Regions from separate parts of the Neorhizobium sp. DAR64862/K0K3 genome, predicted to be linked through region 2. Evidence: riboswitches for the same ligand, from Rfam matches in the RefSeq annotation. Region 2 holds a riboswitch; the other holds the start of a gene.

Region 1 (6,472 bases), 710 kb from region 2:
AGCTGGGTCGCCGGGGTAGAAGGCGGAGCGGTGGAGGCCGCAAGTGCCTGCGTTGCGGACAGAAGTCCGTGTATCACCACCACCAAGAGCTGCATAAACTTGAAAACACCACTGCTTTTTAGGGATGTAATCAGGTATCGCATCTTTATGATCCGTGTGGGGCAATAGGGGTTCGTCTGCGGACGGTGTAGCAGCAACATGCGCTCAGAGGAACATGCTTCGCAGCCGACCTATCACGACGAAACGGGGGCGCCGCCGACCGACGAGACCGAGTCCGGGCAATTGCTCGACTTTCGTCCCGGCATCCAGGTCGAGCTGACAGCGCTTGCGGCCCTCGGTTTCTCGAAACCGTTGATCGCCAAGCTGGCTGGCCTCTCCAGGCAAAACGGGACGACGGTCGAGGCCGAGCTTCTGGCAAGCGGCGACGTGAGGGAAGACGCCTATTACGGTGCCATCGCCCGTCTGCTGCGACTTCCCTTCGTCTCGTCGCTCGATCCCGCGCTTGTCGTTATCCTGCCCTCGACCGACGCCCAGCTGACACGCCCGACCATGGTGAGGATCGCCCATCGCAACAAGGCGCAGGAAATCGCCATCGTGCCGGAGGCGGCGCGACTTTCGCAGATTGCGGCAACGCTTGCGACCCTGCCGCTTGTGGGCCGCGATCTCGTCATCACCACGCCGAGCGCCATTCGCGAATCCGTCTGGAAAGCCGATGCAGCGCGCCGCATCCGCGAGACCACGAATACCCTGTTCGAGCAGAGACCCCTGCTGTCGGCCCGCGTTGTGCTCGCAGGCCACCAGGGCTTTTACGGTGGGTCGTTTCTGACGACCCTTGCCTGTCTCCTGCTGATTGCACCGATCGATACGCTGCTTGCGCTGCATATCGTCCTGTCGCTCACCTATTTCTCGACGCTCTGTCTTCGGCTTTCGGCGATGATCCGGCAAACGTTGGTGGCGCCTGAACGCGTGCCAGTCGCTCCACCGTTCGGGCTGCTGCCGCGTTACACTATTCTGGTCGCACTCTACCGCGAAGAGGACATGGCCGAGCAGTTGGTCGCAAGCCTCAAGCGGCTGGACTGGCCCGCATCTCTGCTCGACATCAAGTTCGTATGCGAAATCGACGACCGGCAGACGATCGAAGCCTTGAAGGCGCTTGAGCCTGGCCCCCAGTTCGAGATCGTCGAAGTGCCGGCCTATGGTCCGCGGACGAAGCCAAAGGCTCTCACCTATGCGCTGAAAGGTGCGCGCGGCGAATTCACGGCAATCTACGACGCCGAGGACAGGCCGCACCCGCTACAACTCCGCGAGGCGTACCGACGGTTTCGCGCGGCACCATCCGAACTTGCCTGCCTGCAGGCACCACTGATCATCACCAACGCCCGGGAAAGCTGGTTGAGCGCGTTGTTTTCGCTCGAATATGCAGCGCTGTTTCGCGGCCTTTTGCCGATGCTCGGGAGAATGAACATGCCGCTTCCACTCGGCGGCACGTCCAACCATTTCCGCACCAGCGCGCTGATCGCAGCCGGCGGATGGGATCCGTACAACGTGACGGAAGACGCCGATCTTGGCATGCGGCTCTACCGGCTCGGCTTTACCGCCGACGTGATGCGGCACCAGACGCTGGAGGACGCGCCTTTATCGATCAAGGTGTGGACGTCGCAGAGAAGCCGCTGGTTCAAGGGCTGGCTGCAAACCTGGCTGGTGCTGATGCGCGACCCGGCGCGGCTGATCGGCGAAATCGGCATCAAGCCTTTCTGCGTGATCCAATTGCTGGTGGGCGGCATGCTTTTGTCATCGCTGCTGCATCCGCTGATCCTCGTCTTTCTCGGCGTCGGCTTCTCAGCAATGCTGCGGGCGCCGATCGACACGCTGCCGGTCGAGGTCGTCGGCCTGTTCGCGATCGACTTCACCAACATTCTCGGCAGCTATCTCATCTTCCTCGGCCTCGGCATCGGATCGATGACCAACCACGAAAAGCGCCTCGTCGGCCGTCGCTGGGTTGCGGTGCCGCTCTACTGGATGATGACATCCTTCGCCGCCTGGAAGGCGCTGTGGGAACTCAGGACAAAGCCGTTCCACTGGAGCAAGACACCCCACATGCCGCGACGGAAGGAGAGCTGATCGGGAGGGGGATTGGAGCGGGTGAAGGGAATCGAACCCTCGTATTCAGCTTGGGAAGCTGCTGCTCTACCATTGAGCTACACCCGCGTCGGGGGAAGGTTTCCAACAATGGGCCTTGTCTGTCAAGGTCGCCGGGGTGGAAGCGTCCGGGGATGTCCTAGCTGCGGAAATGCTTGGAGAGTTTGAGGCCCTGCGCCTGATAGTTCGAGCCGAGGCCGGAGCCGTAGAGGCCCTGGGGTTCTTCCAGCATGTGTTCGTAGACGAGGCGACCGACGATCTGGCCGTCTTCGAGGATGAACGGGACCTCGTGGCTGCGCACCTCTAGGACTGCGCGGCTGCCGCGGCCGCCGGCGGCCTCGTGGCCGAAGCCGGGGTCGAAGAAGCCGGCGTAATGGACGCGGAATTCGCCGACCAGCGGGTCGAACGGTGTCATTTCGGCCGCGTAGAGCGGTGGCACATGGACGGCCTCGCGCGAGACGAGGATGTAGAATTCATCCGGATCCAGAATCAGTTCGTTGCGGCCGCGGCTGTGGATCGGCTCCCAGAAATCGAACAGATCATGCTGGGCCTTCTTGTCGACATCGACGACGGCCGTGTGGTGCTTGCCGCGGTAGCCGATCAGGCCATCGTTGTCGCCGGCAAGGTCGATCGATAGCGCTATGCCGCCGCCGGAAATGTTCGGCTGCGCGGCGGCGACCAGCGTTTCGGCTCCATGCAGCGCCAACAGCTCCGGCTCCTGCAGAAGGGCGTTGCCGACGCGGAAGCGGATCTGCGACAGGCGCGAGCCTTGGCGCACGACGATCGGAAATGTGCGCGGGGAAATTTCGAGATAGAGCGGACCGCGATAGCCTGAAGGGATCTTGTCGAACTCCTGGGCGCGATCGGTGATGACGCGGGTAAAGATATCGAGGCGGCCGGTGGAGCTTTTCGGATTGGCCGAAGCCGACATCTCGGCCGGCAGATCGAGGCTTTCCATCAGCGGCACGATATAGACGCAGCCGGTTTCGAGGACGGCGCTTTCGGAGAGATCGATGACGTGCAGGCTGAGGCGCTCGAGCTTGTCGGACACGAGGCTCATCGGCCCCGGCATGAACGAGGCGCGCACGCGAAACGCCTTCTGCCCCAAGCGCAGATCAAGGCTCGCCGGCTGGATCTGGTCCTGATCAAGCGCCCTCTCGGACTTCAGCCGTCCTTGTTCGAAGAGCGCCGCAATTGCGCGGTCCGCCAGAATTCCCGTTTCGCGAGCCATCATGTCTCTTTCAGATTTTGGGGGCGACAAAACCAAATGCGGACCATTGACGCAAGCGGAAGCGAGGCGTAAGGCAGCTTTATCCCGTGGTGATTTGGCCGGTCGGCTTGCAGCCACGTTAAACAAGTGGCTAAAAAGACCGGGTTGAAAACCGGTCTGCGATTGCGGCCGGTTTTTTTGTATCACGAAGGTGATGAACACATGAGCAAATCCCCGAACAAGAACTGGCGCCCGGCCACCACGCTCGTCCATGGCGGCACGCTGCGCTCGCAATATGGCGAGATGTCGGAAGCCATCTACCTGACGCAGGGCTTCGCCTACGACAGTTCAGAAGCCGCCGAGGCCCGTTTCAAGGGCGAGGCCGACGGCTATATCTATGCCCGCTACGGCAGCCCCACCAACGACATGTTCGAAAAGCGCATGTGTGCGCTGGAGGGTGCAGAAGAAGCCCGCGCCACCGCCTCCGGCATGGCCGCCATCACGGCAGCGCTCATGTGCCAGCTTCGCGCCGGCGACCATATCGTTGCCGCGCGGGCCCTGTTCGGTTCCTGCCGCTGGGTTGTCGAAACGCTCGCCCCGCGCTACGGCATCGAATGCACGCTGGTGGACGGTCGCGACCTTGCCAACTGGGAAGCGGCGATCAAGCCCAACACCAAGGTGTTTTTCCTGGAAAGCCCGACAAACCCGACGCTGGAAGTGATCGACATTGCCGGCGTTGCCAAGCTTGCCAATCAGGTCGGCGCCCGTCTGGTGGTCGACAATGTGTTTGCAACGCCGCTCTTCCAGCGGCCGTTGGAACTCGGCGCCCATGTGGTCGTCTATTCCGCCACCAAGCATATCGACGGCCAGGGCCGCAGCCTTGCCGGCGTCATCCTTTCGGACCGCGAATGGGTTCTGGAGCACCTGCAGGACTATTATCGCCATACCGGTCCGGCAATGTCGCCGTTCACGGCATGGACACTGATCAAGGGGCTGGAAACGCTGCCGATCCGTGTTGCCCAGCAGACGTCGAATGCGGCAAAGATCGCCGATTTCCTGGCCGAGCAGTCCAAGGTCGCGAAAGTGATCTATCCCGGTCGCAAAGACCATCCGCAGGCCGATATCATCGCCAAGCAGATGACGGGCGGATCGACGCTGGTCTGTTTCGAGCTGAAGGGCGGCAAGGAAGCGGCCTTCAAGCTGCAGAATGCCATGGAGGTGGTCACCATCTCCAACAATCTCGGCGACACCCGCTCGATCATCACGCATCCGGCAACGACGACGCACAAAAACCTCAGCGACGAAGCCCGTACGGAACTGGGAATTTCGCCCGGCACCGTGCGCTTTTCGGCCGGCATCGAGGATGCGGACGACCTGCTGGAAGATTTCGCGCAGGCGCTGAAGCAGATCTGATCGACTTTACGCCGAACGATGGGTAGACCCGGAACGCTCCGGGTTTACCATATCAGTTATCCCTATCATCAAGAACGCGACATTGCCTCAGATGCAAGCCGCGAGAATTCTTGACCTTTCTCCCCCACTGTACGATATCGGCACGATGAGCAATCTTGAGGTGCCAATGTACCGCGCCCGCACCAGAGACATAGACGTCGCCGTCGAGCCCTATTATCTCGAGGAGCAGTCGAGCCCCGAGGACAGTCGTTATGTCTGGGGATACCGGATCGTGATCGAGAACAAGTCCTCGATCAGCGTCACGCTCGTGCATCGCTACTGGAACATCACGGACGAAAACGGGATCGTCGACGAGGTCGACGGACCAGGCGTCGTTGGCGACCAGCCGCGACTGGAGCCGGGCGACAGCTACGAATATTCGTCCGGGTGCCCGCTCGACACGCCATCCGGCGTCATGTTCGGCACCTACGATATGAAGACGGACGAAGGCGAGACTTTCAAAGTCGACATTCCCGCCTTCTCGCTGGATTCACCAGGCGTCGTGCGCGTTCTGAACTGACCCGCAAGGCGGATCAGGCGCTTTCGAATTCTTCCGTCACGAACTTGTAGGTGGTCGAGCAGAACTCGCAGGTTACCGCGATTTCTCCATCTTCCACACTCGCGTGGATTTCTTCTGCAGAGAACCCGTCTAGCACGCCCTTGATCTTGTCGCGCGAGCAGCTGCAGCGGTCGAACACCGTCTGCGGATCATAGACCCGCACGCCGCGCTCGTGGAACAGCCGGAACAGCAGCCGTTCGATCGCCACCTGCGGATCGGTCAGCTCGTCCGTATCGATGGTGCCGACCAGCGTGCTCGCCTCTAACCAGGCATCGTCCTCGACTTCGACGGCATCGCGTTCGTCACCGTCGCCGCCATGCAGGTCGGGCTGGCGCATGCGCTCAGGCGCCTGCGGAAGGAACTGGGCGACAAGTCCGCCGGCGCGCCAGTTGTGGCGTGGGTTGCCGTCCTCGTCGCGGTCGATGAGTTCGGCGACGGCAAGGCGAACCCGGGTCGGGATCTGTTCGGACTGGCGGAAGTAGACGCCGGCCATTTCTTCAAGCGACGAGCCGTCCATCGGCACGATGCCCTGATAGGGCTGCATGCCGCGGCCCTGATCGATCGTCAGCGCAAGAAAGCCATGGCCGAGCAGTTCGGCAGGCGAGATCTTGCCGTTCTCGACAGCTTCGGCCAGCGCATCCTCGTCGTAGCGGGCATAGGCGCGCAGTGCATCCGGCGTGGAGAAATCGGCAACCAGCAGGTCGACCGGGCCGTCGCCCTTGGTCTGCATGGTGAACTTGCCTTCGAATTTCAGCGAAGTGCCCAGCAGTGCAGTGAGCACGACGGCTTCCGCCAGCAGCCGCGCGACCGGTGCCGGATAATCGTGCCGTCCGAGGATCGCGTTGAGGAGTGGCCCGAGCTGGACTGCACGGCCACGCACATCAAGACCATCCACCTGGAAGGGCACGACGCGGTCGTCGCCGGCAAAATCGAGTTCGTTCAGTTCAACAGTCGCTTCCGCCATGAGTTAACTCCTTCGCGCCGGCGCTCTCAGTTCCTCGAACGCTTTTACACAAGCGCCAGCCGCAGCGGAACCGCCGGCCGGGGATTTGAGAACGTTGACGATATCGTGTTGAAGCGCCGCACTCGTTCGGCGGCGCGCTTTGAAAGCC
Region 2 (6,472 bases):
ATATTGAGAGGAAGCTGGCCTCCCGGCAGGAGCAAAGCCCCAGTCAGCGGAAAGACCGGGATCGTTTCCGGAAGATCCTCCCGCTTCAGATAGCGCGCGTTTCCCACATGCATTGGTCCGATACCTCCCAGACCACATTCACCGGACAAAAATGTCTGTCCGAATCTGGCCGTTGTCCAAACCTGGCCGTTCAGCCAAACCTATAAAACTAATGTGGGGCATCGTCGCCGGAACGCAAGGCTGCGATCCGGCTTAGCGATCAATCGGCAACACAATCAGGAGAACAGGATCGACGAAAGGCGGCGGCGCCCGGAAATCGTAGCCGGATCTTTCGGCCCCCAGACCTCGAAGAATTGCAGCAGCTGCCGGCGCGCGCCATCGTCGTCGAAGGTGCGGTCCTTGCGCATGATGGTCAGCAGGTGATCGGCCGCCTTTTCGCGTTCGCCCTGGACGTTGAGGATCTTGGCGAGGCTCACGCGGGCCTCGTGATCGTCGGGGTTGGCGGCAAGCTGCTGCTCGAGTGCGACAGGGTCACCCAGTTTGCGTGCTTCCTCGATTTGCTCCAGCTTCTTGGCGACCGCCTGTATTGCGGGATCGGCAGCCATCTCTTCGGGCAGGGAGGCGAGCATCTCGCCGGCGCGGGCCGTTTCGCCCATGCCGATCAGGCACTGCATCATGCCGGCCGCAGCCTTGGGGTTTTCCGGGTCGGCCTGCAGCACGGCGCCGTAGAGCTGGGCAGCGCCCTGTATATCGTCCTGTCCGAGCAGGGTTTCGGCATCGCCGAGCACCGCCTCGATCTCGGCCGCCTGGTCCATGCCCTCGGGACCTGCGACCTTTTCAATGAATTCGCGGATCTGGCTTTCCGGAATGGCGCCCATGAACCCGTCGACCGGACGGCCATCGGCAAAGGCGATCACGGCCGGGATCGACTGGATCCCGAGCTGTCCCGCGATCGAGGGATGGTCGTCAATGTTCATCTTGACGAGCCTGACGCGACCCTGGGCTTCGTTGACGACCTTTTCGATGACGGGCGTCAGCTGCTTGCACGGACCGCACCAGGGCGCCCAGAAATCGACGAGAACCGGCTGGCTGCGCGATGCCTCGATCACGTCCTTGCCGAAGCCTGCGGTTGTCGTGTCCGAGATATAGCTACCGGCAGCAGCAGGGGCAGAGGAAGCCGCGGGCGCTGGGGCCGCTGCAGGCGTCGAACCGAAGTTCACCGTCGCGTTTTGGCCGCCGTAGTTACCGGCGCCATAGGAGCCACCATAAGGATTGTTCGTGCCGCTCATGAAAGTGTTCTCCCGGAAAAAGTCCAATCGGCACACGGCCGATGCGCATTATGTCTTACTCTGAATTGCAAAGATCGTATGTCAGCCCGTCACTTTCAAGACAAGCGGCGTATGGCCCGTCGCCTCCAGAAAGCGGATAAGATCGTCGCGACCGATCGACGTCGTCGCATCGTTTGAGAGTGGATGGCCATTGATCACCTCTTCGCGCATGAGGTCTTCGTCGAGCACGAAGGTGACGTTGTTATCCGTGTCGTTCAGCGCGCCGAACACGGTGACGGAGCCCGGCACGACGCCGAGAAATTCCAGCATCTTTTCAGGATTGCCGAACGAGACGCGACTGGACGCACCGATCACCTTGTGGACGGTCTTTAGATCGACGCTGGCGTTTTCTTCGACCGTGATGACGAAGAACTGGTCCTTCTTGTCTTTGACGAACAGGTTCTTGGTATGCCCGCCCGGGATCTCGTCACGCAGACTGGCTGATTCCGATACCGTAAACACCGGTGCATGCGCTTTCGTCTTGTGGGCAATATCGAGGCTATCGAGAAAGGCGAACAGGTCTTCTGCAGTTTTTGGCATGATCGATCTTGGCTGCTCTTGAGGTGTTGGCCCCGGCCGGCGGGGTAAGGATGGCGGACTATAGACAGATTGTTCCGACCGGCCAAGATGCACGCCTGGGCGCAAACCCTTGTTTCGCAGGGACTTTCAAAGCGCCTGAAAAATTCTTCATCGAGATCGTCATTTCCCTGTTGCATTTAAAAAAAGTCTGGGCCATATACCGCCCGTCGCCGGCAACGAGCGGCACCGACGATCCAGACTACCACCGGGTCGACGGTTTATGAGCGGGTGTAGCTCAGTGGTAGAGCACAACCTTGCCAAGGTTGGGGTCGAGGGTTCGAATCCCTTCGCCCGCTCCAAATTTTCCCAACAAACAAAAAGTAATGACGACGGCGCGGATGGGCCAAGGCTCAGCATTGTCGGTCGTATGTCCGCCACCAGTAGCGGGACAGAGGCCACCTTGTGGCAGCCTCCGCTCTCACGGCCTCAGCTCTTCGAAAAAACGTAGTCGGTTTCCTGGCGCAGGGTTTCGCCTGGGCGAAGCACCGCATTGGGGAAGGTCTCGTGGTTGATGGCGTCCGGCCAGACCTGGGTTTCCAGGCAGAAGCCGGAGTAAGGCGCGTAGTGGCGGCCGTCCATGCCCGGCACCGGCACGGCGAGCTTGACGCCGGCGTAGAACTGGACCCCAGGCTCCGTCGTGCGAACCTCGAGAGAGACGCCCGAATACAGGCTGCGGGCAAGTGCGACCGAGCGCTTGGCGGTCCTCTCCTCCGAAAGGCAGTAGTTGTGATCGAACGGCACCTGCTCGCCATCGGCACCGGTCCGCTGGATCGGACCCATCTCGCTCAGGTCGAACGTGGTGCCGGCAAGCGGCATCAGGACGCTGGTCGGCACCATCCTTTCATCCACCGCCGTCAGCTCAGCCGCGGCGATCATCATGTCGTGGCCGAAAATGTCGGGACGACCGTCGAGATTGAAATAGGAGTGCTGGCAGACGTTGGCGGGCGTTGGCTGGTCGGTCACCGTGTCGTAGATCACCGAAAGCACCCCGTCTTCCATCAGCTGGTAGGTCGCAGTGACGGTGCAATTGCCGGGATATCCGGCGCGTCCATCCGGGTCGGTGATCTGCAGCACGACTCGGTCTTCCGCGTGATCGACGATCGACCAGATGCGCCGGGCGATACCGTCGGATCCGCCGTGCAGATGGGTAATGCCGTCTTCGTTGAGCTCCAGCTCATACTCGGTGCCGTCGATCGCGAAGCGGCCATCGCCAATGCGATTGGCACAGCGACCCGGCGTGGCGCCGAAATAGGGAGAATAGGCCTCATAGTCCGCAAAATTGTCGAACCCCAGCACCAAAGGCGGCTCGTGGCCGGCAAGCCGCAGATCCTGAATAACCGAGCCCCAGGTGAGAACCTGGGCTGTCAGCCCGCCGCCCGACAGCGTGATCCGATGCACCGCCTCGCCGCTCTTCGTCGTGCCGAAAATCTCGAATTCATGACCCGTCATAACCCATCTCCCGAATGTTTGCGGCAAACTGCGTGATTTCGGTCAAAGCTGCAACGAGGCCAGCGGAAAAATCCGTCAGGCTATCATCCAGCAAGGATGACGGGGCAGAAACCGGCCTCCATCACTCGGTGCCGATTTTTTCGACGTCGTAAGGCGTCGTCTGGTAGATCTCGTTAATCCAGTTTCCAAACAGCAGATGCGCATGACCGCGCCAGCGGTTGAGCGGAGCCAGCGTATCGTCGTTGTGCGGAAAATAGTCGTGCGGCATCTTGATCGGTATGCCGGCATCGACATCGCGGAAATACTCGTCGGCGAGCGAGGTGGAATCGTATTCCACGTGATTGAACATGAACAACCGCCGGCCGGCCCGCTCATGCACGAGGCAGAGGCCCATCTCGTCGGATTCCATCAGGATCTCGAGATCGTTGCCGGCCTTTTCAACATCCTCCCGACGAACTTCCGTCCAGCGCGACACCGGCACCTGGAAATCGTCGGAGAAGCCGTTGAGGTAGACGGAGGCCGGCGACAGGTTGCGGTGGCGATAGACCCCGAATGCCTTTTCCTTCAGCCCGTGCTTTGGAACGCCGTGGAAATGATAGATGGCGGCCATCGCTCCCCAGCAGACATTCATGGTGGAATGCACGTTGGTGGTGGTCCAGTCGAAGATTTCCTTCATCTCCTGCCAGTAGGTGACATCCTCGTATGGCAGGGTTTCCACCGGCGCGCCGGTGATGATGAAACCATCGAACTTGCGGTGCTTCACCTCTTCCCACGTTTCGTAGAACGACAGGAGATGGTCTTCCGACGTGTTCTTGGCCTTGTGGCCGCCGATGCGAACCAGGGAGAATTCGACCTGCAGCGGCGAGGCGCCGACAAGGCGCGCCATCTGCACCTCGGTCTTGATCTTGTTGGGCATGAGATTGAGAAGCCCGATCTGCAGTGGCCGGATGTCCTGCCTGACCGCCATCGTTTCGGTCATCACGCGCACGCCCTCGGAAACGAGCGTGTTGAAGGCAGGCAGCGTATCGGGGATCTTGATCGGCATCTCTTCAACCCAAAAACAAAAAGCCGGCACGAAGAATCGCAGCCGGCCCGTGGGAAGTTTTTGAAACTCTTCTCGCGGCCCTTTAGCGACTTTTTTTACGTGGCTGCAAGCCGGCCGGCCAAATCACCACGGAATTTCGACTTTTCAAATAATCCTTGCCACGCCCGCCGTCAATGGGAGCAAAAATGACCGCTTTCGCACGAACAGTGCGACACGCGCCTTTCCCTTGCCAGCCGCTTTAGGATATGGGCATGGGCAATGGCCAACTCGACCTTCACGATCCTGCTCGGCGGTGACCTCACCGTAACAGACCGACTGCAAAAGGCAGTTGCCGCAAGCCGCTTCATCGCGGCCGACAGCGGCATGCGGCATGCGCAGGCGCTGGGTGTGATGCCGGAGCTCTGGGTGGGCGATTTCGATTCCTCCGACGCAGACCTGATCGAGCGCTATCCCGATGTCGAGCGCCGGACCTATCCGCCGGAAAAGAACGAGACGGACGGCGAGATTGCGACGGCTGAAGCGATCGAACGCGGCGCGACGCGGCTGATCCTGATCGGCGCGCTGGGCGGAGAACGCTCCGACCACGCGCTCCAGCATTTTTTGCATGCGATGAGCCTTGCCGAACGCGGCCATGACGTTTTCCTGACATCCGGCGAGGAAGAGGCTGTGCCCTTTCTCACCGGCACGATGACGCTCGACCTGCCCAAGGGCGCGTTGTTTTCCGTTATCGGTTTCACAGCCCTCGCAGGCCTCGACATTCACGGCGCGCGCTATCCTCTCAAGGATTACGCGCTGCCCTTCGGTTCCTCCCGCACCGTGTCCAACGTTGCAGAAGGGCCGGTCCAATTCCATTTACGTGACGGCAGGGCGATGATCCTTGCCCGTCCAAACGATTTTTCCGGAGCATAGACGCCGCATGGCACCGCCTATTCTGAAACTCGACGATATCGTTCTAACCTTCGGCGGCACGCCGCTTCTCAACGGAGCTGCCCTGCAGGTGGAGCCCGGCGACCGCATCTCTCTTGTCGGCCGCAACGGGTCGGGCAAATCGACGCTGATGAAGATCGCCGCCGGCATGGTGGAAGCGCAGTCGGGCGAGGTTTTCCGGCACCCCAATGCGACGATCCGCTATCTCGAACAGGCGCCGGATTTCGCTGGTTACAAAACCGTGCAGGCCTATGCGGAAGCGGGGCTTGGACCGGGCGACGACCCCTATCGCGTCACCTATCTCCTGGAGCATCTCGGCCTGACAGGAGAGGAAGATCCGGTCAGGCTTTCGGGCGGAGAAGCCCGACGTGCAGCACTTGTCCGCGTCATGGCACCGGAACCGGATATCCTGATGCTGGACGAGCCGACCAACCATCTCGATCTTCCGACCATCGAATGGCTGGAAGACGAGCTGCGCAAGACCCGCAGCGCGCTCGTCGTCATCAGCCATGACCGTCGCTTTCTCGAAAAGGTCTCCAACGCCACCGTCTGGCTCGACCGCGGTACGTCCCGCCGCCTGTCGCGCGGTTTCGGCCATTTCGAAGCCTGGCGCGATCAGGTTCTCGAAGAGGAAGAGATCGAGCAGCACAAGCTCGGCAAGGCGATCGAACGCGAAGAACACTGGATGCGCTACGGCGTGACCGCAAGGCGCAAGCGCAACATGCGCCGCGTCGGCGAACTGCAGGCCATGCGTGCCGACTACCGTGGCCACAAGGGACCGCAGGGCTCCGTCCAGGCCTCCGTCGCCGAAGGTCGCGAGTCCGGCAAGTTGGTGGTGGAAGCGGAAAACATCACCAAGACCTTTGACAAGCCGATCGTCGCGCCATTCTCGATCCGCATCCATCGCGGCGACCGGATCGGCCTGGTCGGCCCGAATGGTGCTGGCAAGACGACGCTGCTGAAGATGCTGACGGGCCAGCTCGCCCCCGACGGCGGCTGGATCAAGCTCGGCACCAATCTCGAGATTGCCACGCTCGACCAGAAGCGCGAGGACCTCGATCCCGCCGACACGCTGTCCCATTACTTGACAGACGGCCGCGGCGAAACGCTGCTGGTCAACGGCGAACAGCGGCATGTGGCGGGC

Evidence for each region. Region 2 has a riboswitch for S-adenosylmethionine ahead of metA (homoserine O-acetyltransferase MetA). Riboswitches for the same ligand answer to the same signal wherever they lie in the genome.
Region 1: it holds a riboswitch for S-adenosylmethionine, as region 2 does, so the genes downstream of both, ACQY1L_RS12815 (O-succinylhomoserine sulfhydrylase) here and metA (homoserine O-acetyltransferase MetA) in region 2, are expected to answer to the same signal.

The regions. Positions count from the first base shown of each region.
Region 1 is NZ_CP191449.1:2,648,414-2,654,885, forward strand. It holds gene ACQY1L_RS12795 (transporter substrate-binding domain-containing protein) at 1-95, opposite strand, end outside; gene ACQY1L_RS12800 (glycosyltransferase family 2 protein) at 199-2,121, shown strand; tRNA gene ACQY1L_RS12805 (tRNA-Gly) at 2,135-2,208, opposite strand; gene ACQY1L_RS12810 (2'-deoxycytidine 5'-triphosphate deaminase) at 2,279-3,373, opposite strand; SAM riboswitch at 3,447-3,525, shown strand; gene ACQY1L_RS12815 (O-succinylhomoserine sulfhydrylase) at 3,572-4,762, shown strand; gene apaG (Co2+/Mg2+ efflux protein ApaG) at 4,929-5,321, shown strand; gene ACQY1L_RS12825 (Hsp33 family molecular chaperone) at 5,335-6,324, opposite strand.
Region 2 is NZ_CP191449.1:3,359,087-3,365,558, reverse strand. It holds gene ACQY1L_RS16220 (LON peptidase substrate-binding domain-containing protein) at 1-113, opposite strand, end outside; gene trxA (thioredoxin) at 276-1,289, opposite strand; gene ACQY1L_RS16210 (prolyl-tRNA synthetase associated domain-containing protein) at 1,371-1,868, opposite strand; gene ACQY1L_RS16205 (hypothetical protein) at 1,919-2,131, shown strand; tRNA gene ACQY1L_RS16200 (tRNA-Gly) at 2,132-2,206, shown strand; gene ACQY1L_RS16195 (aldose epimerase family protein) at 2,334-3,356, opposite strand; gene metA (homoserine O-acetyltransferase MetA) at 3,478-4,401, opposite strand; SAM riboswitch at 4,464-4,541, opposite strand; gene ACQY1L_RS16185 (thiamine diphosphokinase) at 4,660-5,310, shown strand; gene ACQY1L_RS16180 (ABC-F family ATP-binding cassette domain-containing protein) at 5,318-6,472, shown strand, end outside.